Linked DNA regions of Victivallis lenta. The protein of the gene in region 1 interacts with the protein of each later gene in a pairwise test. Links are inferred from orthologs where the notes say so. Each region holds a gene or a part of one and is shown on either strand. Other genes may lie near its edges.

Evidence for each region.
Region 2: the proteins of FYJ85_RS15960 (region 1) and FYJ85_RS01340 interact in binary tests that used the Escherichia coli proteins (3 or more experiments, as listed by UniProt). The link is inferred for Victivallis lenta from one-to-one orthologs.
Region 3: the proteins of FYJ85_RS15960 (region 1) and tsaE interact in binary tests that used the Escherichia coli proteins (3 or more experiments, as listed by UniProt). The link is inferred for Victivallis lenta from one-to-one orthologs.

The regions. Positions count from the first base shown.
Region 1 is NZ_VUNS01000020.1:11,867-22,242, reverse strand. The notes cover bases 3,485-6,472. They hold FYJ85_RS15960 (TrmH family RNA methyltransferase), read right to left. Parts: upstream 5,388-6,472; coding sequence 4,581-5,387; downstream 3,485-4,580. Other genes in these bases: FYJ85_RS15955 (hypothetical protein), read left to right, coding at 5,734-6,472; FYJ85_RS24205 (type II secretion system protein), read right to left, coding at 3,485-4,123. Outside these bases: FYJ85_RS15975 (hypothetical protein), read left to right, coding at 1-88; FYJ85_RS15970 (family 1 glycosylhydrolase), read right to left, coding at 96-3,386; more of FYJ85_RS24205, read right to left, coding at 3,383-3,484; more of FYJ85_RS15955, read left to right, coding at 6,473-7,161; FYJ85_RS15950 (type II secretion system protein GspD), read left to right, coding at 7,184-9,028; FYJ85_RS15940 (NanQ anomerase/TabA/YiaL family protein), read left to right, coding at 9,377-9,901; FYJ85_RS15935 (alpha-L-rhamnosidase-related protein), read right to left, coding at 9,999-10,376. UniProt on the Escherichia coli protein: Specifically methylates the ribose of guanosine 2251 in 23S rRNA.
Region 2 is NZ_VUNS01000001.1:331,544-341,923, reverse strand. Bases 3,962-6,953 are described here. They hold FYJ85_RS01340 (NAD(P)H-hydrate dehydratase), read right to left. Parts: upstream 6,203-6,953; coding sequence 4,721-6,202; downstream 3,962-4,720. Other genes in these bases: FYJ85_RS01330 (TraR/DksA family transcriptional regulator), read right to left, coding at 6,809-6,953; lspA (signal peptidase II), read right to left, coding at 6,266-6,781; FYJ85_RS01345 (hypothetical protein), read right to left, coding at 4,338-4,613; FYJ85_RS01350 (glycoside hydrolase 5 family protein), read left to right, coding at 3,962-4,251. In the rest of the region: FYJ85_RS01360 (substrate-binding domain-containing protein), read left to right, coding at 1-268; FYJ85_RS01355 (type II secretion system protein), read left to right, coding at 297-1,040; more of FYJ85_RS01350, read left to right, coding at 1,087-3,961; more of FYJ85_RS01330, read right to left, coding at 6,954-7,195; redox-regulated ATPase YchF, read right to left, coding at 7,366-8,466; FYJ85_RS01320 (exosortase system-associated protein, TIGR04073 family), read right to left, coding at 8,651-9,082; queF (preQ(1) synthase), read left to right, coding at 9,299-9,733; bifunctional glutamate N-acetyltransferase/amino-acid acetyltransferase ArgJ, read left to right, coding at 9,726-10,380. UniProt on the Escherichia coli protein: Bifunctional enzyme that catalyzes the epimerization of the S- and R-forms of NAD(P)HX and the dehydration of the S-form of NAD(P)HX at the expense of ADP, which is converted to AMP.
Region 3 is NZ_VUNS01000001.1:362,171-372,493, reverse strand. Bases 1-2,935 are described here. They hold tsaE (tRNA (adenosine(37)-N6)-threonylcarbamoyltransferase complex ATPase subunit type 1 TsaE), read left to right. Parts: upstream 1-1,215; coding sequence 1,216-1,656; downstream 1,657-2,935. Other genes in these bases: FYJ85_RS01485 (ArsB/NhaD family transporter), read left to right, coding at 2,473-2,935; FYJ85_RS01490 (CPBP family intramembrane glutamic endopeptidase), read left to right, coding at 1,659-2,402; thiL (thiamine-phosphate kinase), read left to right, coding at 339-1,226; asnB (asparagine synthase (glutamine-hydrolyzing)), read right to left, coding at 1-251. Also shown: more of FYJ85_RS01485, read left to right, coding at 2,936-4,230; FYJ85_RS01475 (large ribosomal subunit protein bL28), read left to right, coding at 4,907-5,134; FYJ85_RS01470 (symporter small accessory protein), read left to right, coding at 5,233-5,421; FYJ85_RS01465 (sodium:solute symporter family protein), read left to right, coding at 5,418-7,088; ileS (isoleucine--tRNA ligase), read left to right, coding at 7,094-10,219; FYJ85_RS01455 (FAD:protein FMN transferase), read left to right, coding at 10,224-10,323. UniProt on the Escherichia coli protein: Required for the formation of a threonylcarbamoyl group on adenosine at position 37 (t(6)A37) in tRNAs that read codons beginning with adenine.

The DNA.
Region 1 (10,376 bases):
CGCCGACCCCGGATACGACTGGAGGCACGACCGCCTGCCGGTGCGCCTCCAGTTTCTGATCGAGCTGTTCCGCTCTCAGCCGAAGTGATGTGCCGTCACTTTCCGGCCGGAACGAGATCGCCGTATTCCGCCGGTTTCTTGCCGTTGAAGATACCGCTTGCCCAGTGAGCCAGCCCGATCCGGTTCTTTCCGTCCGATTCGTTGACGATGAGCGAGAACCGCAGGTCGTCCCCCGGTTTCGGCACGAGCGGGTAGAGCTCCGAGATGCTCATTTCGACCAGATAGCGGGTCTTTTGGCCGGGGAGCGTTTCGACCTTCGCCTTGCCGTATTTGACCGTTGTGTTCGGAGTGGTCCATTCGGTCGGCAGGTCGCCGACCAGCGTCGGGTTGGCGGACTTGAAGAGCTCGTCCCCCTTGGCGGTTTTCGATGCGAGGAATTCGACCCGGCTGTCCGCATACCCGTCGCCGACGGCGTCGAACGCGAATTCGATCCCGTCGCCCTGCCACATATTGCCGCCTGCGCCGGGCTGGTGGAAGAGGTCGTCCTGCGTCTCCACCACGAGCTGCAGCCTGTCGCCGAAGAGCGCTGCGGCGAAGCGGGCGTCCTTGCGGAACGGTTCGAAGCCCGGCATGGTGTGGATCTTGAAACCGCGGTTGTTCCAGCGGACGTTCTTTGCGATGAGTTTGCCGTTATCGTCGAAGAGCGGCTTGTCGCCGTAAACGCCCCTGACCTTGTGTTCGAGTTCGAGCTTCGGGCGGTCGGCGCGCAGCACATCCGGACGATCCTGCCACTCCGGCGGGATTGTGACGTTCGACGCAAAGTACATTGTATGCGGCCGCAGCGTCATCGAACCGGGCTCTTTCACCGGGCGGCCTTCCCAGCTTTGAACGTTCGCTTCCGCAAAGACCGGGGCCAGCTCGGGCGCGAGCTTTTCATCCCTGTCCGTCTCCTGCCAGACGACGAGAAGCGGACCGTAATCGCTCGTGAAAGCTGCGGCCTTCTGGTTGCCGAACCGGTAGGTCCCGGTGATTCCGATCTTTCCGGCCAGCGCCCGGTCGAACGTCGCCATGACTACTGCGCCGAGCACGGGCTGGAAGTAGGGGCGGCGGCGGAAGATGCCGGAGCAGTGATTCAGCGGGGCTCCCCCTTCGGTGTGCAGCTTCAGCGTTTCGCGTTCGACGAGGTTGAAGGGTTCGAAGAACGCGATCTGTTCGGCTCCCTGCCGGACCATGCTGAAGAAGTCGAGCATCATGCGGACTGTCCGCTGGTTTTCATTCAGCTTGTAGGCCGCGTCCGTGTAGCGGATCAGGCTCGCATGCCACTCGGAGCTGACCCACGGATGCGGCTCGCTGCCGTATTTGCGGTCGAGCGCATGGAACGGCGCGATGGACTGTCCATGCCCGTGCATTGCGAAATAGTCGAAATACGGTCCGGCGCCGAGCTTCATGATCGCTTCGTAAAACGGCAGATAGCGCAGCGCCATGCCGCCGATCCAGACCTTCGATTCCGGCTGGAGCTTCTTGATCGTCTGGTAGGCGGATTTGAGCAGCATGACGTAATTCTCCGGCGTGTCGTGCCAGTAGCAGGAGTAGTTGCGCAGATGCGGCTCGTTCCAGACCTCCCACGTGTCGACGCGGTCGCCGTAGCGTTTGACGAGCTGCCCGACGAAGTTGGTCCAGTCGTTCACATCTTTGGCCGCATAGGCGTTGTAGGCCCAGACGTGGACGACGTAGCGCGTGTCGTCCGGCGTGTTCGACGCCCATCGCGGCGTGCCGTAGAAACAGATCACCGGCTTGATTCCGGCTTTCACGCACTTGTCGACGAGACGGTCGAGCCCCGCCCAGTCGAACTTTCCCTTCTCCGGCTCGATTTCGAACCAGGTCACGTGGAAACGGGCGAAATCCGCACCGGCGCGCCGGATCAGCTCGACTTCGGTTTCGCCGCGGGTGCTGTTCGGGGAGTAGCCGACCTGATAGCCGAATACCGGCGGTGTGGCCGTACCGTCGCTGCGGCGCGGCGGAATGACTGCGAACGCCTGCCGCTTCTGCTCGTAAAGGCCGATCCGGTTGTCCATGGCCCGCTCCATATACTCTTCTCCAAGTGAAATGGAGCCGTTCGGCGTCTTCGCCTCGAATTCGACGTAATAGAGTCCCGGCTCCTTCGGCTCGTATTTCCAGCCGTTCTTTTCGAATTCGGCGGCGCTGACGGTCACGGTGTCGAGCAGCTCGTTCTGCTCGTTCGTGACCTTGCCGGTGACCGAAAGCGCATCTGGCGGCATGACGCCTTCTGGCTTGAATACGACCGGCTGCCCGGGCGTGAACCAGTTTGCGAACTCACTGCCGCGGACTTTGGCGAAGGTTCCGGCCGTGACCGGCAGCTTGATCCGGACGAGCCCGAAAAAGAGCTTCCCGGCCGGTGTGCCGCCGCCGCGCTTTACGGCGAGCGTAACCCGGAACGATTCGGCGTCGGCCGGAAACGCGGAGGCCGGCAGTTCGTGTTTCGCGGTGTTCCAGCCGGCATTCTTCTTCACCGGCAGGAGGTATTCGACCGGCTTCGGCAGCGGTTTGCCGTCCTTGTCGTAGAAGGTGATGCGGCAAACCGGCTCCCCGCCGGAGAAATCGTCGGACGGACGATACTGCACGAGGATGTTCCACGGCCGCAGCGGACGGTAAACCGGCGTCGCCGCATTGCTCCAGCCGACCTCGCCTTTGGCCGGCACCGGCACGGCGAGCGAGTGGAACTGCGGGGAAACCAGCGTGAACTCCTTCGTGATGCCGCCGCAGTCCGCATCCGGTTCCGTTCCGGAGCGGAACCGCGTCCAGCCGGCCGGGACCGTGGCGGAAAACACGTTGTTGCGGAATTCTCCCTTGCGGAAATATTCGTCCACCACCATCGTGTCGGGCTTTTTCGCCGGAGCCATGAGCCGGTAGTTGCGGATCTCGAAAAATCCGGTCTGCTGCCAGACCAGGAAGTCGAGCGTCAGCTTGCTGCAGCCGTCCGGCATCCGGTAAGAGCGGGTGAAGCTCTCCCATTTGTCCGGGTTGAGCTGCGTCATCGGCAGCAGGTCGATGCGCTTGACGCTGCTCTCCGGAAAATTCATCATGACCAGAAACTTCACATTGCCGCGCGCTTCGAACGAGACCGTGAACTCATCGCCCGGAGCGATTTCGACTTTATTGCCCGCGTTCAGCGCCGCCGGACCGTCCGCAGTGAGCGCCTCGACCCGTATCGAGCCGTCCGCAGTGCGGTTTGCCTTCGCATTGCCCCAGGCGACGCCCAGATCGGCCTGCTTCACCGTTTCGACCAGCTTTGCTCCGGAGGCGCTGAAAAGCAGTCCGAGGCAGCAGGCCGACGCCAACATCGATTTTCCGAACAGATTTCTCATTTACCGAACCACATATAACTTGCATACGCACCGCTGGAAAGATCGATCTGGCCCGCCTGGGTGCTTGAGGCGTGGCCGTCGAGGTAACACATATTCAGGATCGAGCCGCCGTTATGGCGCGGCTGTTCGTCGCCCTCGGCGAAGGAGAGGGCGCCGGTATTGGCCCGGAGCCGGGCGCCGGGACTCAGCAGCGCCGCCATGCCGCCGCGCTGGAGAATCGGATGGATGTAACTGTTGTAGGAGCCGTTGTCCCCGATGTACAGGATTTCGCTCGGGCGCCGGAAGGAAGTCAGTTTCCGCTGGATGACCGTACTGACATCCCAGGCGTTGGTCAGCTGCATATGGAGATTCACACTGTAGGAAAAGGCATAGATGTTGTGATCCTTCGGATAGTTGCTCGACGGACAGCGGAAAACGGTTCCTCCCTCGAAGGTCTTCAGGATAATCTCGTTTCCGGTCAGGTCCTGTCCCTGTCCGGTGTACCGCCAGAGCAGCGGCAGCCAGGTGCTTTCGTTGTCGGTGAGGCCGTTGTTGCCGTTGGCCCGCACGGTGTAGTCGTCATTGTCGCCGGAGTACATGGCGGCATAGGTTCCGAGCTGCTTGACGTTGTTCATGCACTGGACCGTTCTGGCCCGTTCGCGGGCCTGCTGAAGCGCCGGGAGCAGCATGGCGGCGAGGATGGCGATGATCGCGATAACCACCAGAAGCTCGATCAACGTGAAACGACGACTTTTCATGATTCCTCCTTTGCACCACAATATCGTTGAAAATAGCGGGAACGGACGACGACCTGCCTTGAAACTCCTTTGCTGTTTGCTGAATCCCATCTCCGGCTGACAAGCGGATATACGTTTGATCACAGCTATAATTATATTCAGCGGAGAGGGTTTGGCTTGGATTTTTTGATTCGGATGATTGATTTTGCGAAGAAAAATCAATCCAGTCCAAAGAATTTATAAAGAAAAACGGCCGGGACGTTTTATTCCGGCCGACAAATGCCGAATGGGGAAATCACGTCGTACGCAAGTTTCCTGAAGTGAGATTTACCGGGAAAAGCCCGCCTTCGGCGCAAGCGGATGCTTCCGGCGGCCGGAGGTTCCGCACCTTCGGAATCCGCCGGGCCATAGGTCCTGAAAATCGCGCACGGCCGTCCGTCCGTTATTGCAGAAGCTTGCACACACGGTATGAAATCCGCTATTTCCAATTGCGCTGGCGGGCGGCTTCGTAGAGCAGGATCGTGGTTGCGGTGGCGACGTTCAGGGAGTCGATTTTTCCGAGCATCGGAATGCGGACCGGCAGATCGGAGTGCTCCATCCAGAGTTCGGTAAGCCCGGTCTGTTCAGTGCCGACCACAATCGCGACCGCCTGGGTCATATCGACGTCGGTGTAGAGGTTCTCGGTGTGAGGCGTCGCCGCGAGCGTCTTGATCCCGTGCGATTTCAGCCAGTCGTACGCCTCCTGGTTTTCCGCCTCCGCCAGCGGTACGGAAAAGAGGGCGCCGGTGCTGGCCCGGATCACATTCGGATTATAGAGGTCCGTGCATTTGTTGCAGATGATGAGCCCGTCGACCCCGGCAGCGTCGGCGCTGCGCAGGATCGAACCGAGATTCCCGGGTTTTTCGACCGCTTCGGCCACCAGGTAAAGGCCGTTTTCGACCACCGGCAGGTCGGCCAGCGTATGGCGTTTCATTTTTGCGACCGCGATCAGCCCTTCCGGGCGTTCGCGGTACGCCATCTTCTCGAGCAGCTGCGGCGCGACCTCCACGACCCGGACTCCCTCCGAAGCGAGCGTCTCCAGCAGCGGAAATTCGTTTTCGCCGAGAAAATGGGACGGGGAAAAGAAACACTCCAGCAGCTCCATGCCGTACTCCCGGGCGCGGGTCAGTTCACGGTAGCCTTCGAGAACGGTCAGCTGCTCCTTTTCACGCGGACGGCGGTCCCGAAGCTTGATGACGTGTTTGACGGCGTCGTTCTGCGCACTTGTGATCTTGACGAATTCCATGGGCTTTTCTTAAAAATCGTGATTGTTTCAGATGACGGATAAAATAGCATCCGAAGCTGTTTTTTTCCATGATCCGCCGGAAAAAATGACGGGATTTTCCATACGGTTCCCGATCGTCCGGGACCGAATTGCATTTCTTCGGAAAAAATCGTAAATGCCTTGCGCGTTTCCAGACATTTTTGTCGATGCCCGAAAAAGGAACGAAAATAGATGAAATGGCAGAATTCATTTACATTCAATTTGTTATGTGTTGTTTCCGCCCGGCCTCTCCCCGTCTGGCATGGTTTCTGCTGATTTATCGGCATCTCCGGCTGCAACGGCCGCGGGATCATCCAAGGAGGGAACCATGATGAAACATGCAAAAATCCGGAGTCTGTCCGGGGCGCTTCTGCTTGCCGGCCTCGTTTCTGCCGCTGCTGCGGCAGAAACGGACAGACAGCGAACCATTGTATTCACCGAAGACCGCGGTCAGCACTATATGACCAGCAAAACCTACCGGCTCAACCACGTGAAGGCGCACGACCTCATGCCCTACGTGCTCGGAGCCGTGAAACGGTTCGACAGCCAGTCCGATGTGCAGAGTCTCGATTATCTCGGCAAGGAGCAGTACCTCGTCGTTTCGACCTCGGATACGCTGCTGCCGTATATCGACGATATGATCGCCAAGCTCGACTATCCGTCGGCCAAGGTTGACGAAAACGGCATCGGCATCGAAGGCGACGGCATTTACCGCTGGGTTTACTGCCCGCTCTTCCGTTCGAGCGAAAACATGCGCGAAGTCCTGTCGCTGGCGTTCCGTCCGGGCGGATACGGGTCGGGCGCAAGCTTTTTCGATGCGCCGACCAACATGTTCTACTGGAAGAGCTCGAAATCGCAGGGGGAGGAATATCTGAAATTCCTGAAGGCGGTCGACCGGCCGGTCCCGCAGATGACGGTGACTCTGAACGTCTATATGGTCAGCGACAACGATTTCCGCGAGCTCGGCATCGATTACGTCGCCTGGAAGAACGGTCCCGGCGCCGAACTCTTCGCCACCGGCTTCGACTTTACCGACTTCGATTCGCTTTCGAAGATCAGGGATTTCACGAGCATCCTTTCCGAAGGGCCGCTCTCGGCGGCGACCGGCTGGGGAGGGATTATGGTCGCGCCGAATTTCGATGCGACGTTTCTGCGGATGCTGGCGCAGAAGGGGAAGGCATACACGGCCGGTTCTGCCGCAATCACGGTTGTCAATGATTTCACCTCTCCGGCGGCGACCGGCTGGGATGATGCGTCCTACCGGTTCAAATTCGTCCCGCAGTTCCAGAACATCCGGAAGGATGAGGAACAGACGACGACGATCGAAGCGGTAGACGGCGCCGAGTACGCCTTTTACCTGAGCATGCCGGTCATCTGCTTCGGCGAGGACCCGGCCGACCGGGCGCTGACGCTCATGTGCGAATGGAATCTGGCCGTGAACTCCCTTGTCGAAACCGACGATCTCGGCGTCACGACCATCGACAGCAATACGTTCGGTTCGATGTTGACGCTCGAGAACAGAGCCGAAAAGCTCATCGCCTCATTCGACAAGGAAATCGAGGTCGAACAGTACAACGGCATGCCGTTTTTCGGTGACATTCCGGTGCTGAAATATCTGTTCGGCGCCGAAAGCAGGGTGAAGAGCAAAATGAAAATATTCGTCACGATGAAGGCGGAGGCGGTCGAAAACGGCTCCATCGTTCCTCCGGCCGCGGGGGAAGTGATCGAGGCCGCGAAACTCGCCGCCGTAAAGTGACGCGAAAAAGGAGAAATCTGCCATGAAGAAAACGGGAAAACTGTTTTTGATTCTGCTCGGCGCCGGCCTTTCGTTCGGCGCTGCGGCCGAAAGTTGGAACACGCCGACGCCTGCACCGCTGCCGACCCAGGTTCAGCCCCGGCTCAACGTCCAGATCGGTAAGGAGACGGAGGAGATCACCTTCGTCAACACGAACAACGATCCGTTTGTCTACACGAAGGTCTATATCCTCAAACACGCCGATCCGTATGAGATCCGGCCGTACATCATGTCGGCGATCCGCTCGCGCCGGGTCGATACGAACCTGACCAAAGTCGAAGCGGTCAAGTACGCGGACGGAACCGGCATGCTGATCGTCTCGGCCGAGGAATACCGGTTCAAACCGGTCGAGAACGGCATGAGCATCGACGCCATCGTAACCGAACTCGATAAGCCGGACCTGAAATCGGAGGAGGGGCGCAAATACTTCCTCTACTATCCGAAGTATTTCGACTCGATTTCGCTGGCGAAACTGATCCGGCAGGTCGGCATGATCCGTTCCGGCGACAGCGTCGAGCTGGACGGCGGTATCGATGCCGTCCGGGCCGACACGGGGCTCAATGCGCTGCTGTTCTATTCGACCCCGGCTTCGGTCAGGAACATCGGCAGTGTGCTTGAACAGTATGATGCTCCGGCGACCGAAGCGCTGGTTGAGTACAGAATCTATGAGCTCGGCACAGAAAACGACGGCAATCTCGGCGTGGATTTCCAGGCGTGGAAAAACGGTCCCGGCGCCGACCTTTTCGCTGCCGGCGCGCGCTATATGTCCGGCTGGGACCGGTTGGCCAATAATGTGGCGTCGAACCTGATCAGGGAATCGCATTCGAGTTTTATCAATTTCAATCCGAAATGGAATTCGAAGTATCTGGATTTTCTCGTTGCGAGGAGCAAAGCGAAGGTCGTGACCGGCGGGCGGCTGTCGATCATGAACCGCGCCACCGGCATGGTCTCGAACGTGACGCGCATGCCGGTCATCGTCGAAGGAACCGAGACGGCCGGGAACGGAAACGTGCTCAACGAATCGATCGTGGTTTCGGAATGGGGACCGGCCTACACGCTCTCCGCGGTGGACCAGAAGAAGGGGATGGCGATTTCGATCGATCCGGCTTCGTATGACGGCGAGGTCGTCCTGACCCGGACGCAGATCAACACACGGACTTATTACACGCTTTCGCTGAACGACTCCGGTGCGGCATTCGTGCGTGCGGACGGCAGGAACCTCGGCCGCGTTGCGCAGGCTTACGACGCCGCGATCTCGTATACCGACGATACGGTCTCCCCGGCGGTGACGACGACGCTCGACGACTGGAGCCGTGCGTACGCCTATGCGCCGAAGAAGGACAAAACCCGCGTGACGAAGCAGGCCGAATTCGGCTTCACGCTTTCCCTGACGCCGGAGATCAACGGCAGACAGTCGATCGTGAAGGTTTCGATGAGCAACACGAATTTGATCGGCTTCAAAAGCAACGGGGAGCCGCGTACGAGCATGGCGGCGCTCGACACGAATATTCAGGTTGCAAACGACGGCGGAACCTTCTACATCGGCGGGTTGGAGAAGTCGGAACTCGTGCGCAGCGTCAGCAAAGTGCCGTTCCTCGGCGATATTCCGGTGCTCGGCTGGCTCTTCTCGGCCGAGAACGAGACGGTGAAGAAGTCGCAGCTGGTCGCGGTGCTGACTGTGATTCCGGTCGATCCGAAAACACCGGTCCCGGCGGATTTTGCGGAGGAGGCCGGGAAAATCGGCGGCCGGATAAGCAATTTCGGGCTCAGAGGGTTCGACGAAAACGAATACGGCTTCGACCAGTACCTGCTGGACAGGGAGAAATGATCCGGCCTGGAGCGCCCCTGCGGAAATGGGGCGCTTTTTTATTTGTTCCGCCTTGATTTTCAAAAAACAGCGACTATTTTAATAAAGAATTACCGAAGTGGCGGAATGGCAGACGCACTAGACTCAAAATCTTATAGTGTTGAGCTCAGAAATTGCCGATATTCGGTTTAAAGCATGTGCCGGGGTGGCGGAATGGCAGACGCAGTTGACTCAAAATCAACCGGTTACGACCATGCGGGTTCAAGTCCCGCCCTCGGTACCAGATTCAGATGACGGGCGGTTTTGCAACCGCCTTTTTTTGAGCCCGTTCCACGGCTTTTCATCACGGCAGGACAGGAGGCTGAACCGATGATTTACGATTCGATGAAAAATTTTGCGGCCTACCGGAAACTGGCTCCGGAGGCATGGGAAAAGGTGTCGGCGTTTCTGGCCGGCTGCACGCCGGAGACGCCGGCCGGCCGCTATGAGCTCGACGGCGACCGCGTATATGCGATGGTGCAGGGGTACGAGACACACGATGCGGACCCGGACAAGCTCGAGATTCACCGGAAATACGTCGACATCCAGCTTCTGCTCTCCGGCGAGGAGTCGATCGTCTGCCGCTCCGTCGCCGGTTTGAAGGAGACGGTTCCGTATAATGCGGAGAAAGACATTGCGTTTTACCGGCTTGCGATCGAGCAATCGGTTCCGTTGACGCTCGTTCCGGGCAACTTCGCCGTATTTTTCCCGGAAGAGGGGCATATGCCCGGCGTGAGCTGCGCCGGGGAACTCTACTGCCGCGAGTGTCCGGTGGCCTCCGAGCAGCCGTATCCGCCGACGCCGCCGCGCCATGTCGTGAAGGTTGTCGTCAAAATCGCCGCAAACGCGCTTTAACCGAAACAACCGCACCGCAACAAGGGGGCTGCTGCAAAACCTCAAGGTATGCGGCAGCTCCTTTGTTCACTGTACCGGGAACGGCAGCGGAGGGAGTTCAGCGTGGACACTCCTCGTTGCGCATGAGAGAACAGCTGGAACGGAGTTCTCCGCTGCGGCGGTCGAAGCCGGCCGCCACGATTCCCGCCGGCGTCTTCAGCCGGTATGTTCCGAAGTCGAGCGGTCCCGGCTGCGGGTCGAAGGAGAATTCCCGCCAGCCCGGCGCCGTCGGCTGCAGCCCGAAGAGACGGCGGGGAATCACATTGCCCGGAGCGCTTCCCCACGGGTGGACGAAGCTCATGTTCGGTTTCAGTTCCGGATTCCACGCTTCCGTCGTCACCGTTGCCCCGAGCCGGATCATATTGAGCCAGCTCCGGTCGGAATCAGCGGTCATGAGTTCGATCGCCCGGTCGGCGCGACGGCACTTGAACAGGGC
Region 2 (10,380 bases), on another replicon or contig:
CGTACACGGCGACTGGGCGACGCTGGGCGCCGTGACCGAACTGAGGGAACACGGCCTTGAAGTACCGCGCGATGTGGCGCTGCTGATGTACGACGACTATTATGCGGTTCAGCGCATGCTGCGGCTTTCGGTCACCGCCATGCGGCAGCCGTTCGGGGAGCAGATCCGGCATGCGCTGCGCATCCTGATGAACCAGCTGGACCACCCGAACCGGCCGCGGACGATTCAGCTGATCCAGCCGTTGCTGATGATCCGGGAAACCACTTAGACAAGTCAACCAACTTTCGGAGGACCCTATGAAAGCACATTTGTTCACCCTGATCGAACTGCTGGTCGTTATCGCGATCATCGCGATTCTCGCGTCGATGCTGCTGCCGGCGCTCTCGAAGGCGCGGGACCGCGCCAAGAGCGCGAACTGCACGAGCAACCTCAAGCAGATCGGGTTTGCCGCAATCACCTACACGGGCGACTATAACGGCCTGACCAATCCGTACTGGGGCGACAGCGTACCGGGCGACCCGAAGAAGGAAACGCCCGAGTACATCATCCTCAAAGCGAACCGCCTGAAGGGGTGGAATATCTATTACGGCATGGGGCGGCTGACCCAGCTGAAGTATCTGGCGGGCGGCAAGGTGTTCGGCTGCCCGTTGCTGACCAACCTGTACGGCGCCGCCGGAAATTTCGACGGCGTGGCAAACTACAAGGACTTTTATGACGTTTCGAAGTACGATCAGAATCTCGGCAGCAAATACCTCTGTTCCGGATACTATTTCGTGCCGTTCGACCTTGAGACGACCTACAGGAGCGGTTTTCCGTCCGACAAGGGGTGGTCGGGGACTTCGTACCGCCTGAACAAGCCGAATCTGCCGATGATCACCGACGATCTTCAGTTCAAGAGCCGGCGCCACACGCCGGTCGGAGTCAACGTCTGCTATCAGGACGGCAGCGTGAAGAGCCAGGTCACCTCCACGCAGTGCGGCTGGCTCTGGTGGGAGATGCGCGATCTCTGGAAAGAGCTTGACCGGAATCGCAGAAAATAGGAGCTTGTCGGCAGATAAGTCCCGAAATACAGGAGGAAACAATCGTATGATCAGACAGATTTCAACGGCCTTTGCCGCCGCGTTCGCTCTCTCCGTTGCCGCATTGCCGCCCGGAGTGGCGGTGGATGAGTCCGGCGCCATGACGCTTGGCGGCCTTTCCGCCGCAGTCAATGTTTACGACAGGGATTGGCGCGTCAGCATTCAGGGGAAAAGTTCGATTGTGCCGGAACCGAGCTACCCGGTCCCTTCGGCGAAGGTCTATGAGCTCAAGGGGACACTCAAGGTGCCGAACAGCGACGGCTTCACGATTCAGCAGTGGGTGAAGGAGGCCGGGCCGGATACCGCGACTTACTCGATGACCATGAAGAATAAAGAGGGCATCCGCTGCCAGGCCGTCGCTTATTCGATTGCGCTCCCCGCCCATCTGTTCGACGGTAAAACGATCGTCGTCAACGGCCGGGAGCGCAAAGTTGAAAACTTCCGGGAGCCGGCATATCACGTGAAGGATCTTGAGATTACGAACGGCGACCGGCGGATTGCGCTGAAGGGCGATTTCACCGTCGTCATTCAGGACAACCGTAAATTTTCGGTTCCGAACTTTTCGCTGCGGCTGCTGTTCGCTCCGCCGTCCGGACTGGTGAAGGAGACGAAACTTGAGTTTTCGGTTTCCGTAACGCCGCTTGCGGTGACGCCGCTTGTGCTGGAGGATGCTTCGGCCGCGAAAGTGACCGGCAGCGAAATGGCGCAGTTGCTGCGGCGGCACGGGACGAACGGCGGCGACTTCACCGTCGGCAGCGTGAAGTTCCGCCTCGGCGATGCGAAGAAGAAAAGCGGCGCCCTGCTGCGGCTCGGGGCGGGGGAAACGGCCGTTCTGCCGCTGGGAGGAGCGAAGGCCTCCGGGCTCTATCTGCTGCAGAACGCGGCCGGTCCCGGCGCCGCTCCTGCCGTCACCGCCGTTTATGCCGACGGCTCCGTTCAGAAATTCGATCTCGCGCCCGGCCGGGAGTTCGGTACGGAGAAACCGCTCAGACGGCTGCCGAACGGGGCGCTGGCCACCTCGGACAACACGACGTTCGACGGCTTCTACTTCTCGTATTTCGCGCTGCGCCCCGGCAGTCTGAAGGAGCTGAAATTGGAAAACGGCGGCACGGACGGCTGGCTTCTTGCCGCGGCCACGCTGGCCGAGGGCGTGACCCGCCCCGAATCCGTTGAAAGCATCTATTACGTCGATGCCGGTGAGGAGTGGGCGCCGATGGAAGCCGTGAAGCCGGTCGTCGCAGGGTCGATCCTCGATTTCTCCGGCATGCTCGACGCGCCGGCCGGAAAGTACGGCTGGATCACGACCGACGAAGCTGGCCATTTCACCGCGGAAAAAGCGGCGGGGAAACGGTTCCGGTTCTATGGCCCGAACCTCTGTTTTTCGGCTCTCTGCCTCGACAAGCCGACTGCTGAAAAGCTGGCCGACGAGCTGGCGCGCCTCGGCTACACATCGGTCCGCTTTCACCACTATGACGATGCGCTGTCGGACCGGAAGGGGGGCGATTCGACCGAACTGCTGCCGGAGAAGCTCGACCGGCTCGACTATCTGTTCTACTGCATGAAGGAGCGCGGCATCTACATCACGCTCGATCTCTACTGCAGCCGCCGCTTCCGCGACGGGGAATTGCCGGAGGCCCCGGTGCGCGACGGTTACGCGATGAAGCAGCTCCTGCCGGTCTACGCCCCCGCTCGGGAGAACTGGAAGAAGTTCGTGCGCAATCTGCTGACCCACCGCAACCCATACACCGGGCTGACCTGGGGCGGAGACCCCGCGCTTTTCGCGGTGTCGCTCTCGAACGAGAACATCACCTTCGGGAACTGGAGCGGCAAGGCGAAACAGCTTTATCTGGACGGCTACAGGGCGTATCTTGAGGAGCGCGGCCTGGCGACGAAGGAGAACCTCGAATCGCGCGGCGGCCTCTTCTACCGCTATCTGGCCGACCTGAATGTCGAAATGATCCGCGACCTGAGCGGTTTCGTCCGCGACGAACTCGGCTACAAGGGGCTGATTACCGAGATCAACTTTCAGCAGAACGCGGCGATTTCGGAGATCCGCGATTCGCTCGCATTTGTCGACAACCACAACTACTGGGATCACCCGAATTCTCTGCCGGGACACGCCTGGAGCTTCCCGTTCCTGCACAACCAGACCAGCGCGCTCAGAACCGCATCGTGGGCGGCGCGCATGCTCATGCCGTCGCGCATCTTCGGCAAGCCGTTCACGGTGACCGAGATCAATTTCGTTTATCCGAACCGGCACCGGGCCGAGTCGGGACCGATCCTCGGCGCTTATGCCGCGCTGCAGGATTGGGACGGGCTCTACCGGTTCGCCTGGGCCCACAACGATACCGGCGTGCGTCACGAGGAGCCGATCAACCGGTTCGACATCGCCGAGGACAGCCTTTCGCAGATCGCGGAACGTGTGACGAATCTGCTGTTCATGCGCGGAGATGTGAAGCCGGCCGCCTCCGGCGTCGGCTGGCCGTACGGCGAGTCGACCTTCCGCGAGATGAATGCGCTCGGCGACAGCAATTTCCCGGTTGATTTCGGCATGCTCGGTTTCTACTGCCGCATCGGGAGCCTTCGCGAAAACCGCGGTTTCCCGGGCGTAAAGCTCATCAAAACGCCGAAGGAGTTCATGAAGGAGCTCTCCCCCGCCGAATTGCAGGCGGTCAGGGAACCGGTCAAGACCAGCGAGACCGGCGAGATCGTCTACGATACCGCGAAGGGGACGCTGCGGATTGTCTCGCCGCGTTCCGAGAGCCTGAGCTTTTTCGACGGCTCCCTTTCCGGGAACGTGCTGCAGATAGCGAACGGCACGCCGACCTTTCAGGTCGTGACCGCGAGCGGCATGGACGGCCGGCCGCTGCGGGAGAGCGGCAGGATTCTGCTCTTCCATCAGAGCGACGTGACGAGCCGCCACATCCGTTACAGTTCGGAGTCGATGAATGCGGTCGAGCATTGGGGGAAGAGGGAGGCGCTGATCCGCCGCGCCTCCGCCGATGTGACGCTGAAGCTCGCTCCGGGCCGCCATACGGTCCGGGCCGTCGGGCTCGACGGAGTGCCGAAGGGGGAGGTCCCCGCGGAATACACGGCGGACGGCCTGAAGTTCCGGATCGACACCGCGAAGTTCGGCGGAACGATGGTCTACCTCATTGAGACGGCTGACTGATCCATGATGCCGCCGGGAATTCCGGCGGTTTTTCCGGTCGTCGCCGGACCGATGCCGGGCCATGCGGCCGAACCGTCAACACGGTGTCATCGCGCCGGCCCGGTGTAGAACACATATTCCGTATCGGGCAGCACGCCGCCGTCGGAGCTGGCAAAGTTTTTATTGACGTTGCGATTCAGCCACAGCCGGTATTCGCTGTCCGGTTTCAGCTGCACTTCTACCGTCAACACGGTGCGGCTGTCGTCACATTCAGCGTCGGATTCGCCCATGCGGCGATCATCAGTCCCACTGCCGGCAATCCGGCAGTCAGCAGTTTTTGCAAAACAGTCAAATGTTCCTCCGTTATTGTATCCCATGGCCATGAAAAGACGCGCCGTCATGCAAAAAACGGCGCAGCACCGGCTATTTTTCCGGGCGGAGCGGACACATGTCCGTCCTCAAGTTTCCGACGTGTTTTTTGCCTCCGGCATTACCGGGTCAGGCGCGCTTTGGCTTCGGCGGCGAATTCCGGCAGGTCGTCGGCGATCAGCCCGGCCTTTCCGGTTTCACCGGCGAGGCCGTGCAGGAAGACGCCGAGCTTCGCCATTTCGAACGGATGCTCCGGATTTCCGGCCAGCAGGGCGCCGATGATCCCGGCCAGCACGTCGCCCGAACCCGCCGTGGCGAGTGCCGCGCAGCCGGAGGTGTTCAGACTCCAGCGCCCCGACGGATCGGCGACGACGGTGTGCGGCCCCTTCAGCACGGTCACGGCGTCGAGCTTCGCCGCAAGCGCCAGCGCGAAGTTCGTGCGATCCTCGAATTGCGGAACACCGAACGCTTCAGCCAGCCGTTTCGCTTCGCCCGGATGCGGCGTGATGACGGTTTTTCCGTGCCGAAGCCAGCGCTGCGGTTCCCGCGCCGCCGTATTCAGCGCGTCGGCGTCCAGCAGCAGCGGCCCCGGGAACTCCTGCAATGCCGACAGAACGGCCGCGCTGCCGCGGCACTGGCTCCAGCCGGAACCGGCCGCCACCGCATCGGACTGCTGCATCATTTCCGCGAGAGCCGGGATCGACTCCTTGTCGAAGCTCCCGGCGGCCGTGTCGACTTCGCGGACGATCAGTGCGCCCGGCAGCGCGGCGTAAGGCCGCACCGGAGTGGCCAGGCGCACGATTCCTGCGCCGGCCCGCAGCGCGGCGCGCGAACAGAGCACGGCCGCTCCGCTGTAATCGGAGGACCCCGCCGCGATCAGCAGACGGCCGCGCAGGTTCTTGTAGGTGTCGTAGGCCGGCCGGTGCAGCAGTTCCTCCGCGTCGGCGGCGAAGAACGCCTCGCCCTCGGACTCCTCCGGCTCCGGCACCCCGATATCGACCAGCCGCAGCCGCCCGGAAGCCGCCGGACCGTCCGCTCGGAAAAGGCCGCATTTCGGGCAGCCGAAGGTGACGGTCAGCTCCGCCCGGATTGCGAGCCCGGAGTCGGCCTTGCCTGTATCGCCGTTGATCCCGGAGGGGAGATCCAGCGCCGCGATCGGGCAGCCGGAACGGTTGGCCGTCTCGATCCAGTTTCGGAACCGGGGGCGCAGTTCGCCGGTAAATCCTGTGCCGAGCAGCCCGTCGATAATCAGGTCGTCCCGGCGGAAATCCCGCCCGGTCAGGCCGTCGCATACCCGGACCTCGATGTTTTCGGGCAGGTCGCGCGCGGCTTCGGCGGCTTCGCCGCGCAGTTCATTCAGCGGACCGGTCGCATAGATTGTCACCGGCAGCCCGAGCCGGGCGGCGACGACCAGCGCGTCTCCGCCGTTGTTGCCGCGGCCGGCCAGAACGACCGCCCGGCCGAATTCACGGCCGCGGGCGAAGGCGCGGATCTCCCGGGCGGCCCCCTCTCCGGCGCGGCGCATCAGTTCGTAGCCCGGCACGCCGGACGCGATGGCCTGCTGTTCGAGCTTCCGCATGGTATCGATTCGAATGATCTTCATAAAAAAACTCCTGTTCGCGTTTGGTTCGGAACAGGAGTAAAATATCATTCGGCGGGCCGGAATTCAAGCGCCGGACTCCGGCTCCTCCTTCTTTCCCGACGGCCGCAGCAGGGTCGAGAGGACGAAAAGCCCGACTCCGATGCAGATCGCGATATCGGCCACATTGAATACGGGCCAGCGGAATTTGTCATACCAGTGAAAATCGAAGAAATCGACGACCGCGCCGCGCCAGATGCGGTCGATCGAATTGCCGACCACCCCGCCGAGTACGAGCAGCAGCGCGAAATAACGCTCGGCGTACCCTTCGGCCAGCCGGCGGAAATACCAGATGACGCCGAGCGTCACCACTCCGGCGACCAGCAGCAGGAACCAGCCGTGGCCGCTCAGAATACTCCAGGCGGCTCCCTCGTTGCGGACGAAGGTCAGCGAAAAGAACGGCTCCCAGACCGGCCGGCTCTCTCCGAGGACAAACTGCCGCTCGACGACGATTTTGGTCCATTGGTCGAGCAGCAGCGCCGCGAGGGAGACTCCCAGCGCCCAGCCCAGCACCGTGCGCTCGCGCCGGGAGTTCGGCTCCATTGTTCCGGAACACCGCTCCGTCACACGCTACCTCATCTGTTCGTGCCGGGATTTGCACTTTACGCAGAAGACCGCGTACGGACGGATCTTGAGACGCCCTTCGGAGATCATCTCCCCGCACTCCTGGCAGCGGCCGTATTCGCCGTCGGCCAGGCGCTGAAGCGCGTCTTCGATCAGCTGGAGCACATTGCCCTCTTCGGTCAGCATCCGCAGCTCCATTTCATGCCGCGAGTTGTCGCTGGAGACGTCGGCCATGTGAGTGGTCACGCCGCGCTTGTCGGCGTTGGTGCAGTCCAGCGCGTCTTCGGCATGGTATTGCATCTGTTTGGTCACGATATCACGGGCATGCATCAGGGCCTCGTAATATTCCTTATCCTTGCCTTCGAAGGCAAGCTCGGTTTTCTTTTTCGCCATGCTTGAACCTCTTATCGCTGAAATGTTATAATCGTGCTCTGCCCCTTTTCCGGAATGCAACCGTTGTCATTCCCCGGGGAATCATAACATACACCTTTTTTATCATTTTTCAATGATGAAACAGGAAAAACTATTCCCGCTAAAGCATTTTCACATATGAATTCAATGACTCAGACCGAAAAACGGACGTGGATGACGTCGCCGTCCTGAATCAGGTACTCTTTCCCTTCGATCCGGAGCTTTCCGGCCGCCTGCGCTTTCGCCCATCCGCCGGCGGCGACCAGATCCTCGTACGAAACCGTCTCCATGCGGATGAAGCCGCGGCAGAGGTCGGTATGGATTTTCCCGGCCGCCTGCGGCGCGGGCGTGCCGCGGGTGACCGTCCAGGCGCGCGACTCCATCGGCCCGGCCGTGAAGAAGGTGATGTAATCGAGCAGCCGGTAGCCGGTGCGGATCACCCGGGCGAGACCGGTCTCTTTGATTCCGAGCTCCTCCATGAACATGGCGGCTTCTTCCTCCTCAAGCTGGCCGAGCTCCTCCTCGAGCTTCGCGCAGACCGGAACGACCTCCATGCCGTGCTTCGCGGCGAATTCGACCAGGGCTTTGGCCTTTTCCGAGGTGCCGAAGTTGCGGAAATTCTCTTCGTCGGTGTTGGCGCAGACGAAAGCCGGCATCATCGACAGGAGCCCGTAGCCCTTCACCCATTCAACCAGTTTCGGATTGTTTTTGTCGTATTCCGGAATCCTGCCGTCGCCGAGCTGCCCGGCCAGCGACTTGATGAGCTCGTATTCGAGCCTGGCGTCGGGATCGTTCGCCCGCGCGAGCTTGTGCGCCTTGTCGCGCCGTTTCTCAAGCGACTCGAGGTCGGCGAGCATGAGCTCGGTCAGGATCACGTCGAGATCGTTCACCGGGTCGATCCTGCCGTCGACATGCACGACGTCGCCGTCCTCGAAGAGCCGCACGACATGGGCGATCGCGTCGACGCTGCGGATATGTCCGAGAAACTGGTTGCCGAGCCCCTGGCCCTGGCTCGCCCCTTTGACCAGTCCGGCGATGTCGATGAATTTCAGCGTGGAGGGGACGATGCGCCCCGATTTTTCGAGATCCGAAAGGACCTGGAGCCGTTCATCCGGCACCGGCACGATGCCGGTATTCGGCTCGATCGTGCAGAACGGGAAGTTGGCCGCTTCGGCGCCCCCCTTGCACAATGCATTGAACAAAGTGGACTTTCCGACATTCGGCAGCCCGACGAATCCGCAGGAAAAGCTCATAATTCACAGTCCGTTGTTGATGAGGGCTCCGCCCCGTCGCTTCCATGATTCATAAAATCAATAATATATCACAACATGACTGCTCTTTCAAGCCGGGTGCGTCGGACTCCCGGCGGACGGGGCATAAAAAAACTTCCGGAAACCCGAAAGCTTCCGGAAGCGGAATCAAATACCGGCGACAGACTCAGTAGTCGCTGGAGACGATCGCGTTCGAATCGTAGACGAAGTCGCCCCAGTTGTGCTGGATGTCGACCACCCATGCCGGGCGCATGATCGGTCCGTAGCCCCAGCCGGCGTCGTTCGGGTCGTCCGGGCAGCCGGGCAGCGGGAACGGGAAGGTCACGATATCGACCACGCCGACGATTTCACGGGCGATCGTATAGCTGACGCCCTTCAGCGGGCCGTAGGTCAGGCCGGCGATGCCGCCCATTTCCTGCGTGACGTCATAACCTTTCATCAGGATTTCGAGGGGACCGAATGCAACGTTGGCGATGCCGCGGCCGAGCTTTTCGACCGGTTTCATGATCCACGGATCGTCAGCCGCCTGGGAGGTCGACGCACCGATCACCATCACAGCAAAAATCGCCGACGCCAGAATTGTCTTACCGAATTTCATTTTGGTTCATCCCTCACAAGTTTAATTTACGGACATAAATCGTCTGTCACGATAACCTTATTCTTCCCAATCCTGAGTGCAATATAATGACTGATTCCACAAAATTCAAGAAAAAAAATCTCATTTTTTCAGTTTAATATCGAAAATACTCCGAAAAGATGCTATTTTATAGGGAAAATATCCAGAAACTTGAACTTATTACAAAACAGGACCGATATGAACTCCGAAAAGAACCGGGAACGGTTTCGCGACCTGACGCTGCTGTCGGCCTCGGAACGCAACTATCCGAACTCCCCCGACGCCGCGCGGCTTGAGGCGTTTGAGAACGTCTACGCCGACCGCGACTACGTCATCGAGTTCGACTGCCCGGAATACACCTCGCTCTGCCCGGTGACCGGCCAGCCGGACTTCGGGCACATCATCGTGCGGTACGTGCCGGACAAAAAGTGCATCGAGAGCAAATCGCTGAAACTCTACTTGTATTCGTTCCGCAATACGAATACCTTCCACGAGGAGTCGGTCAACACGATTCTCGACGCCGTGGTGAAAACCTGTTCGCCGCGCCGGGCCGAGGTCATCGGCCGGTTCCGTCCGCGCGGCGGCATCGCGATCAATGTCAAAGCAACCTACGGAGATAAAATCGATGAGTAGTTTCAAACGTCTTGCCAACGGGTCGGTTACGACTCCGCGCGGTTTCCGGGCCGCCGGCGTCACGGCCGGCTTCAAGCGGAGCGGCGCTCCCGATTTCGCGATGCTCGTCAGCGACGTGCCGGCCAACTTCGCCGGAGCTTTCACTAGCTGCACTTTTGCGGCCGCTCCGGTTCAGGTCTGCCGCAAGCGCGTGCTGTTCTGCGACACGATCCGCGCGGCGGTCATCAACTCCGGCAACGCGAACGCCTGCACCGGGGACACCGGCATTTCGAATGCCGAAGCCACCTGCGTGCTGGCCGCCAACAAACTCGGCATCAACTCGAACGAGGTGGTGGTCTCCTCCACCGGCCGGATCGGCACCCAGCTGCCGATGGATACGGTCAAGAAGGGGATCGAGCTTGCGGTCGCGTCGCTTTCGGAGGAGGGCGGCGAGCTCGCCGCGCAGGCGATCATGACCACCGACACCGTGCCGAAGTCGATCGCGGTCGAGCTCGAACTTGACGGCGTCGTCTGCAGCATCGGTGCGATGACCAAGGGGGCCGGCATGATCGACCCGTCGCTGAAAGTTCCGCACGCGACGATGCTCTGCTACATCACGACCGACGTGAAGATTTCGAATGCGCTGCTTTCCGACATGATCGAGGAGA
Region 3 (10,323 bases), on another replicon or contig:
CCGTTGAAGACGGCGATGACGCTGCCGTCCTCGTTCGAGATCGGCTGGCCGCCTTTTTCGAGGTCGATGATCGAAAGGCGGCGGTGACCGAGGGCCACATCGTTGTCGAGATAAGTTCCCGCTCCGTCCGGGCCCCGGTGGATCTGGCACTCGTTCATTGCGGCGATGATTTCACCTGCTGCCGGATCGGCGTGGTGATTGATGATTCCGGCAATTCCGCACATGGCAACCCCGACTTTCTGGTGGATCAAGCAAATTTTCTCCGTTTGATTAATATACCCGGGAAAGGAGCCCTTTTCAAGTTGACTTCTCTTTTTTGAAGGGGTATATTGAATTCCATGCTCGACGAATTGAACATCCTGAAACAGCTCCTGCCGTCCCTGCCGCAGGCCGAAGATGTCGTGGCCGGTCCGGGGGACGACTGCGCGGCCGTGGCGTGCGGCGGCAGGCGCATTCTGCTCGCCGCCGCCGATCAGCTGGTCGGCGGCGTTCACTATTACCGGGAGACGACCTCACCGGAGGCGGCCGGGCGGAAGCTCATGTGCCGGAATCTCTCCGACATCGCCGCGATGGGCGGCGTGCCGAAGTGGGCGCTGCTCTGCGTGGCGGCGGGCGGCCGCAGCCCGGAGTGGGTGCTCGCCTTCTGCCGCGGCGCGGCGGAGGCCGGAAAGCGCTTCGGCGTGTCGGTCATCGGCGGGGACCTCGCGTCGCTGCCGGCGGAGGGGGAGGTCGCGTCGCTGACGATTCTCGGCGAGGCCGATGCCGCGGCGTTCACGCTGCGCAGCGGAGCGAAGCCGGGCGACCTGCTGTATGTGACCGGAGAGATCGGCAATTCGCTCGCCAGCGGTCACCATCTCGATTTCGAGCCGCGTCTCGCGGAGGGGCGGTTCCTGGCGGAGAACGGCTTCGCGTCGGCGATGCTGGATATTTCGGACGGGCTGCTGCTCGATGCGGAGCGTCTGGCGAAAGCGTCCCGGCTGCGGCTGTGCATCGACCCGGCTGCGGTTCCGCTCCGCGCCGGTGCGGAGCGGGAGTCGGCTTTGTCCGACGGGGAGGATTATGAGCTGCTGTTCACCGTTCCGCCCGGCCGCGAGGAGGAGCTGAAGCAGGTGTGGAAGCTGACAAAATTGACCCGGATCGGGGTCGCGGAGCCGGGCGAGCCCGATGTCTGCGACTGTTCCGGCCGGTCGTTGTTACGGAATGGAAAGTGCGGTTATGAACATTGAACGGAAAATCATCAGCCGCTCCGAACAGGAGACCGAAGCGTTCGCCGCGGCGCTGGCGCGGGAGCTCCCGCCCGGCAGCGTGCTGGCGCTCGACGGCGATCTCGGAGCGGGCAAAACGGTCTTTTCGCGCGGCTTCGCGCGCGGGCTGGGCATCACCGAGCCGGTGTCGAGCCCGACCTACACGATTGTGCAGGAGTATCCGCTGCCGGGGCGGCGGGGGATGCTCTACCACCTCGACCTTTACCGGATCGAAAACTCCGCGTCGGCGCTGGCGTTCGGCGTGGACGAGTTTCTCGACGATCCCGAATCGACGGCGCTCGTGGAGTGGCCGGAACGGATCGCGGATATTCTGCCCGACTCCGCGCTGCGGATCGAAATCCGCCATCTTTCGGATACGGAGCGGGAAATCATCCTGAAACAGGAGAGCTGAGTTTGACCGGTATCGGACGCCGTTTCACGAGAATTCCCTGGCGGTCGGAACTTCCCTGGCCGCTGCTGCTGTTCGCCCTGTTCGGCAGCTTCGGAGCGGCGATGCTCGGCGCCACCGTCGGCGCCGTGATCGGGGGCGTCCTGAAGCTCGGGCAGCCGGCCGTCATGATGCTGACCATGGCCGGACAGTGTGTGGAATTGCCGGCGCTGCTGCTGATCGCCGGCGTCTGGCCGCCGCCCGGGCGGCTTTGCGGCAAGCTCGGACTCCGCCCGCCGAAATGGCGGGATTTCCGTGCTGCGCTGATCGGGCTTGCGGCGCTTCTGCCGGTCAGTTCCGTTGCCGCCGCTCTCTGGCAGATGCTGCTCGAATCGCTCGACATCGATTTTCAGGAAAAGCAGGATCTGCTGGTCGCCGTGGCGGACGCCTCTTTGCCGGTGCTCGTCGGGATGGGGGTCTGCGTCATCATCGTGGTTCCGGTCTGCGAGGAGATCTTTTTCCGCCGGCTGCTCTTCGGGCTGCTCCGGCCGCTCGGCGCCTGGGCGGCGGTTGCGGGAGGCGCCGCCCTTTTCTCCGCCGCGCACCTGTTTCTGCTCGGAGCGCCGAGCCTGTTCCTGATGGGGGTCGCCTTCCAGCTCGTCTATCTCTGGCGGCGCAATCTGGCCGCCTCGATGCTGATGCACGCTTTCGTGAACCTCTTCGCCTTCGTCGGCACGCTGCTGGAAGTGCACGGTTATCTCCCGGAGTGAGAAGCGGCGCGGAGATTTGCGTTTGGACGAATTGCGGTTATATTACCGTTGAACCGGAGTTTTCCCGCCAATGAATACGGAAAGGATGGTCCCCATGCATGGAGAAGAGAGTTCCGCCGCCCTGTCGCCGAAAACGATGATGAGCCGTTTCGCCATACTTCTTCTGGTGAGCATCGGCGTGGGAGCCGCCGGCGGCGCGACGGTATTGGAGGCGCATCAGGCGACGGCGGTCGGCGTGTTTCTCGCGATCATCATGGGCACGCTTTTCTTCTGGGGCTTCCGCCTGGCGATCGCCTTTCTCGGGCTTGCGGTGCTGATCTGTACGAATTCGCTTTCGATCGCCCAGTTCGTGCAGTCCTCGGCGCTTGAGGTCATCCTGTTCCTGGTCGGCATGATGATCGTGGTCGGCGCGCTGCGCGACCTCGGCTTTTTCACCTGGGTCGTGCAGCTGATCGTTTCGATGCCGAATATTTCCGGCAGGAAATTCATTGCGGTGACCGCGGTCGCCTCGGCGCTGCTGGCGTGCGCGGTGGACGAGGTGACGTCGATCATCTTCATTTCCACGCTGATTTTTCAGGTCTGCGACCGGCTGAAGCTGAATCCTACGCCGTATATCCTGATTGCGGTGCTGGCCACGAACGTCGGCTCGGCCGGGACCATGATGGGCAATCCGGTCGGAATTTATATCGGCACGAAGGGCGGGCTGACCTTCGGGGACTTCATGCTCTGGTCGTTCCCGCTCATGCTCGTCGCGCTGGGGGTGACGGTGCTGTTTCTGCTCTATTTCTACCGGAAGGAGCTGCGGCAGTTCGACGTCAATTTGCAGGAGCGGCTGAGCCGGAACCTTTCTCTGGCTCCGGTGGTGGACGTTCCGTACAGGCGCGGACTCGCGCTGCTGATTTTCACGATTCTGGCGATCGCATCGCACCATCAGCTCGAAACGCTGCTCGGACTCGGGCGGAACAGCGTGCTGCTGGTGGCTCCGCTGGTCTGCGCCGGGCTGGTCATGATTTTGCGGCCGGACCGCGCGCGGCATTACGTCGAACGCGAAGTGGACTGGTGGACGCTGCTCTTTTTCATGCTGCTCTTTGCGATTGCCGGGACGCTCGAACATACGCATGTCGACCGGGTCATGGCCGATTACTTCACGAGCGTCTGCGGCGGCAGCCCGATGCTGCTGATTCCGTTCATCCTCGCGACCAGCGCGATCGGCTCGGCGTTTGTGGACAATGTGATTTTCGTTGCGGCGTTCTGCCCGGTCATCGAGCAGCTTTCGGTTTCGGTCAAGGCGTTCCCGCTCTGGTGGGCGCTGCTTTTCGGCGCCTGCATCGGCGGCAATATCACGATGATCGGCAGCACCGCGAACATCGTGGCGCTCGGCATGCTGGAGAAGAAAGCGCCGCATCAGATGGGCTTCTTCGCCTGGCTGAAGGTCGGCGCGCTCTCGGCGCTGCTGGCCGGCGGCGTGGTCTGGATCGGGCTGGTGGTCACTTCGCCGTTCATGCCGGACCGGGTTTCGCGGGTGGGGTTCGAACAGCTTGCCGGGAACTTCGACGGCAAGGAGGTCGAAATCTCCGCCGTGTACGGCTCTCCCGCGACGGCGCCGGATGAGTTCGAGGTGGTGATGAGCGACACGCTGGCGTTCCGTCTCGACCCGGAGAAGGGCGGAAGTCCGGTTCGGCTGGTTGCCGTCGTTCCGTCCGCCTGGATCGGCAAAAGCGGCATTCAGCCCGGAGAATCCGGCGTTTTCCGCGGCAGGCTGTACAGCGGCCGTACGCCGGATCAGGAGTCCGTGCTGTACGTGAGCGAGATCTCCGGCGTGAAGTGAACGGCTGCTCCGGCGCGGGCTCCCCTGCGGCTGTTGCCGGAAGCGCCGCCGTCGGGAATGCCGTTTCGAAATCTCCGGAATAAAAAGAAGGCGGGTTGTATTCACTCGATTTGCAGTGTGCGATAAGCTCAAAAGAGAGCCCGATGCTGATACTATTCCGAGTATGACCCGCCTTCTGGTATTCACTATATACGGTTTTCCGGGAAAATCAAGGGCGGAATGGATGGCCGGCGCAAGCGGGAGATCCGGAAAGACGATGAAAAAGAAGGCAGGTTGTATTCACTCGTGTTTACCGTGTACAATAAGCTCAAAAGAGAGCCCGATGCTGATACTATTCCGAGTATGACCTGCCTTCTGGTATTCACTATACACCGGTTCCGGCGGAAATCAAGCCGGAGCAGCGGAAAAGTTCAGCCGGAGTGCGGCACGGGCAAATTTTTTGGAAAAAATCCGAAAAAACATTTGAAAAAACAGAAAGACGCGGTATCTTAAGAAGCTGTTGCCATCGGTTATTTTCCGGTGGGTTGATAGCTCAGTCGGTAGAGCATCGCCCTTTTAAGGCGGTGGTCCCGGGTTCGAGTCCCGGTCAACCCACCATTTTTATTGAAATAAGTTTGGTTTAACGATAGAAGCCGGCCGGCCGTTGTTCGGATGCGCCGGGGAAATGAGGAACAAAATGAGCAAAGTCTGCGAAATGTGCGGGAAGACCAAGGCCAACGGCGGCTGCATTACCCGCAAGGGTCTGGCCAAGAAAGCCGGCGGCATCGGTATGCACGTGGTCAAGAACGTGAAGCGTACCTTCGAAGCGAACCTCCAGAACGTCAAAATCAATGCCGGCGGAACGGTCAAGACCGTCAAGATGTGCGTGCGCTGCATCCGCACCGGCAACTTCGACAAGGCGTAATTCCCGGCTCCCGGAGCCGTATTGTCGATATGAGAGCGGGCGAGTGCGAAAACTCGTCCGCTTGTTCTTTCTAATATAAATTCTTCGGTGGAACGGATATGTTCGGATTAGGGGATTTTCAGATTGTCGCCGCTCTGGCGGGGTGCGTCGGAATCACGCTTTTCGGCGTGGTTTACGGAACGGTGAACTGGAACCGCGGTTCCGACCCGAGGAAGGAAGAGGCGCAGATGCGCTGCCGGCGCCGCAGCCGGGCCCGGCGCCGCATGAAAGCGGAGGGGCGGCAATGACGCCGCCGCTGCTGCTGGCCGCCGCCGACTCCGGCAGCGGCATGAATACCTGGGTGCTCGGCACCCTTATCGCCGTGTATCTCGGCATCATCGGCTGTCTCGGCTACCGCGGTTTCCGCCGGACCGCTTCGAACAAGGACTATCTGCTGGCCGGGCGTTCGGTCAATCCGTTCGTCATGGCGATGAGTTACGGCGCGGCTTTCATCAGCACGTCGGCGCTGGTCGGCTTCGGCGGCATCGCGGGGCAGTTCGGCATGGGGCTCATGTGGCTCGTATTCATGAACATCGCGATCGGCATCGTGGTCGCTTTCATCTTCTTCGGGCCGCGCACGCGCCGGATCGGCCTCGCGCTCGATGCGCACACTTTCCCGGAATTCATGGGCAACCGCTTCGAGTCGAATTATCTGAAGGTGTTTCTCGCCGCGATCATCTTTCTGTTCATGCCGCTCTATTCGAGCGTGGTGCTGATCGGCGGCGCGCGGTTCCTTCAGGAGGTCATGATGATCGACTACGGCTGGGCGCTGGCGGTTTTCGCGCTCGTGGTCGCGGTCTATGTCGTTTTCGGCGGGCTCAAAGGAGTCATGTACGTCGATGCGATGATGGGGACGGTCATGATCGCCGGCATGCTTTCGCTGCTGGTCATGTGCTACTGGAAGCTCGGCGGCGTCGCAAGCGCGCACCAGGCTCTGACCGATATGGCGCCGCTGGTCGCGGAGCGTTTGCCGAAGGAGGCGGCGCTCGGCCACCAGGGATGGACCGCCATGCCGAAATTCAATTCGGTCTGGTGGTGGACGCTGGTTTCGAGCCTCATGCTCGGCGTCGGCATCGGCGCCCTGGCGCAGCCGCAGCTCGCGGTCCGCTTCATGACGGTCAAGAGTACGCGCGAGCTGAATCGGGCGGTCGTGATCGGTTCGGTTTTCATTCTCTGCACGGCGGGTGCGGCCTACATGGTCGGCGCGCTGTCGAACGTGTTTTTCTACCATGCCGACAAGGGGATTGCGGAAGGCATCTCCGGCAAGCTCGCGATCGAGGCGGCCGGGGGGAATCCGGATCTCATTATTCCGCTTTTCATCCGTCAGGCGCTGCCGCCGGTGATCCTCTACATTTTTTCGCTGACGCTGCTGTCGGCGGCGATGTCGACGCTGAGTTCGCTGTTCCACGTGACCGGTTCGGCGATCGGACACGATTTGTTCCGCAACCTTTCAAGTGTGAAGCGCGACAGCGTGCTCATCACCCGATTGGGGGTGATATTCGGGATCGCGGTCAGTGTGGTCCTCGGGATCATTCTGCCGCCCGGAATCATTGCGCGCGGCACTGCGATCTTCTTCGGCGTCTGCGCGGCGGCTTTTCTGCCCTCCTACTGCGCCGCGATCTACTGGCGGGGAGCGACCCGGTTCGGCGTCTGGCTGTCGATTTCGGTCGGCGTCGGCGTGAGTCTCTTCGGGCTGGTGTTCCTGCACAGCAAGGAGTCGGCGGCGCTCGGAATCTGCCGGGCGCTGTTCGGCAGGAATGAGCTTGTTTCGGAATTTCCGTGGCCGTATGTGGATACCCTCGTGTATTCGCTGCCGCTTTCGTTTCTCGCGCTGGTGATCGGCAGCTGGTGCTCCGCGAAGCCGTCGCCGGCGCATATTAAAAATTGTTTTGAATCATATAAAATAGACGGGTGAAACCAATGGCGTTCAAAAACATCTCAAATCAGGTCAATTTTCCGGCGCTGGAATGCGAGGTACTCGAGTTCTGGAAGGAGTCCGGCATCTTCGAGAAATCGCTGAAGCAGCGCAAGGGCGGCCCCGAATACGTCTTTTACGACGGTCCGCCGTTTGCGACCGGCCTGCCGCATTACGGACATCTGCTGGCCGGCACGATCAAGGACGTGGTTCCGCGCTACCAGACCATGCGCGGCAACTACGTCGAGCGTTCGTTCGGCTGGGACTGCCACGGGCTGCCGGTCGAGAACGAGATGGAAAAGGTGTTGAAGCTGCAGAGCAAGCGCGACATCGAGGCGTACGGCGTCGACAAATTCAACGAGGCGTGCCGTTCGATCGTGCTGCGCTACACGTCGGAGTGGGAGACGGTCGTGACCCGCATGGGCCGCTGGGTCGATTTCCGCCGCGGCTACCGCACCATGGACCGCAATTTCATGGAGTCGGTCTGGTGGGTGTTCAAGGCTTTGTGGGACAAGGGGCTGGTGTATGAAGGCTACAAGATCCTGCCGTACTGTCCGCGCTGCGCGACGCCGCTGTCGAACTTCGAGACGAATCAGGGGTACAAGGAGGTCGTCGACCCGGCGATCACGATCCGCTTCAAGCTGCGCGATGAGGAGAACAGCTACATCCTCGCGTGGACCACGACGCCGTGGACGCTGCCGTCGAACCTTGCGCTCGCGGTCGGTCCGGAGGTCGATTATGTGAAGGTCAAGGACGGCGACGAGTTTTTCTATCTGGCCGAAAACCGTCTCGGCGCGTATTACAGGGAGACGCCGGAGATCGTCTGGCGCGGCAAAGGCGCCGACCTGGCCGGGCGGCGCTACGAGCCGCTTTTCAACTATTTCGCGGAGCTGGACGCGCAGGGGGCGTTTCAGGTGCTCTGCGGTGATTTCGTCAGTATCAGCGACGGCACCGGCATCGTGCACTGCGCGCCGGGCTTCGGCGAGGACGACAATGCGCTCTGCAAGGCGGCGGGGCTTCCGGAGGTCTGCCCGATCGATGCGGAGTGCCGCTTCACGGACGAAATTCCGGACTACGCCGGCCGCGCGGTCAAGGAGACCGACAAGGAGATCATCCAGCGGCTGAAGGATGAGGGTAAGCTCGTCCGCCGCGACCAGATCCGGCACAGCTATCCGCACTGCTGGCGCGATGACGGCCCGCTGATCTACCGCACGATTTCGACCTGGTTCGTCCGGGCCGAGCAGCTGCGCGACAGGATGGTCAAAAACAACCAGTCGATCAACTGGGTCCCGGCGCATCTGCGTGACGGGCGGTTCGGCAAGTGGCTCGAGAATGCCCGCGACTGGGCGATCAGCCGCAACCGCTTCTGGGGGACGCCGCTGCCGATCTGGCGCAATCCGGAAGGCGAGGTCATCGTGCCGGGCAGCGTCGCGGAGCTTGAGAAGCTGACCGGGCGGAAAATCGAGGATCTGCACAAGCATTTCATCGATAAGCTCGAAATCCCGTCGCCGACCGGAAAATCCCCGCTGAAGCGGGTCGAAGAGGTGTTCGACTGCTGGTTTGAATCCGGTTCGATGCCGTATGCGCGCATGCACTATCCGTTCGAAAACAAGAAGCAGTTCGAGGAGCACTTTCCGGCCGACTTCATCGCGGAGGGGCTCGACCAGACCCGCGGCTGGTTCTACACGCTGGTCGTGCTCGCGTCGGCGCTGTTCGACCGGCCGCCGTTCAAGAACGTTCTGGTGAACGGGCTGATCCTGGCTGAAAACGGCCAGAAGATGTCGAAGCGCCTCAAGAACTATCCGGACCCGATGGTTGTGGTGAATACCTACGGCGCGGATGCGCTGCGGCTCTTCATGCTCGGCAGCCAGGTCGTGCGCGCCGAGGACCTGAAGTTTTCGGAGGCGGGCGTGAAGGAGATCCTGCGCGGCGTGATGATCCCGATGTGGAACGCGCTGTCGTTTTTCACGACCTATGCGAATGTGGACGGCTACGAACCGCCCGCCGGGGAGGTGCAGCCGCCCGCGAAGGCGTCGAACGTGCTGGACCGCTGGATTCTGTCGTCGGCCTCGCAGATGGTCGAGGAGATCCGCGGCGAGCTCGATGCGTACAACCTGCAGAAGGCCGCGAACCGGTTCAGCCGGTTCATCGACGACCTGACCAACTGGTATATCCGCCGCAGCCGCCGCCGGTTCTGGAAATCGAGCGACGACGCCGACAAGCGCGAGGCGTACCGGACGCTGCACTATGTGCTGCTGACCTTTGCGAAGACCGCCGCGCCGTTCATCCCGTTCACGACCGAGGCGATCTACCGTACGCTCCGGACGAAGGAGATGCCGGAGTCGGTTCACCTCTGCGACTATCCGGAGCCGAACGACTGCCGTGACGAATATCTCGAAAAGCAGATGGAGCTGACCATGACGGCGGTGTCGTCCGGCCGCTTCCTGCGCACCGCGAACAACCTGAAGGTGCGCCAGCCGCTTGCGAAGGCGGTGCTGGCCTCCCCGGATGCCGCGTCGCGCAAAATGCTCGAGGAGACCGCCTGGATCGTCGCCGAGGAGCTGAACGTGAAGAGCGTCGAGTTCAGCGACGACGAAGAGGCGCTGGTCAGGCGCTCCGCCAAGGCGAACTTCAAGGTGCTCGGCAGCCGCCTCGGCAAAAACATGAAGGAGGCCGCCGCGAAGATCCAGGCGTTGACCGGCCGCGAAATCGGCGACGTCCTCGCCGGGAAGCCGTACAAGCTTGTGCTGGCGGACGGCACCGAAGCCGAAATCACGGCGGAGGATCTCGTCGTTCAGCGCGAAGAGAAGCCGGGCCTGGTCGCCGCGAGCGAGAACGGCATCACGATCGCGCTGGCGACCGAGCTGACGCCGGAGCTTGAGGGGGAAGGCTTTGCGCGCGAACTTGTCAGCAAAATCCAGAATCTCCGCAAGGAGAAGGGATTCGATGTGACCGACCGGATCCGGGTCGTCTGCTTGGTGCCGGAGAAGCGGGAAGCGGCTCTCGAGGCGAACCGGGCGTACATCTGTGAAGAAACGCTGGCGGTCGCCTTCGAAACCGGTCCGGCGGAAAACGGCGCGGAAGCCGATGTGAACGGCGAAAGCTGCCGTATCTCGGTGGAGAGGGCGTGACGTTATGACGAACCGCACCCGTTACGGAATCGCGCTTGGCCTGGTGCTGCTTACGGTGCTCGTTCTGCTGGTCGTGCGGCTGGCGGACCGGACGGCGGAGCGGA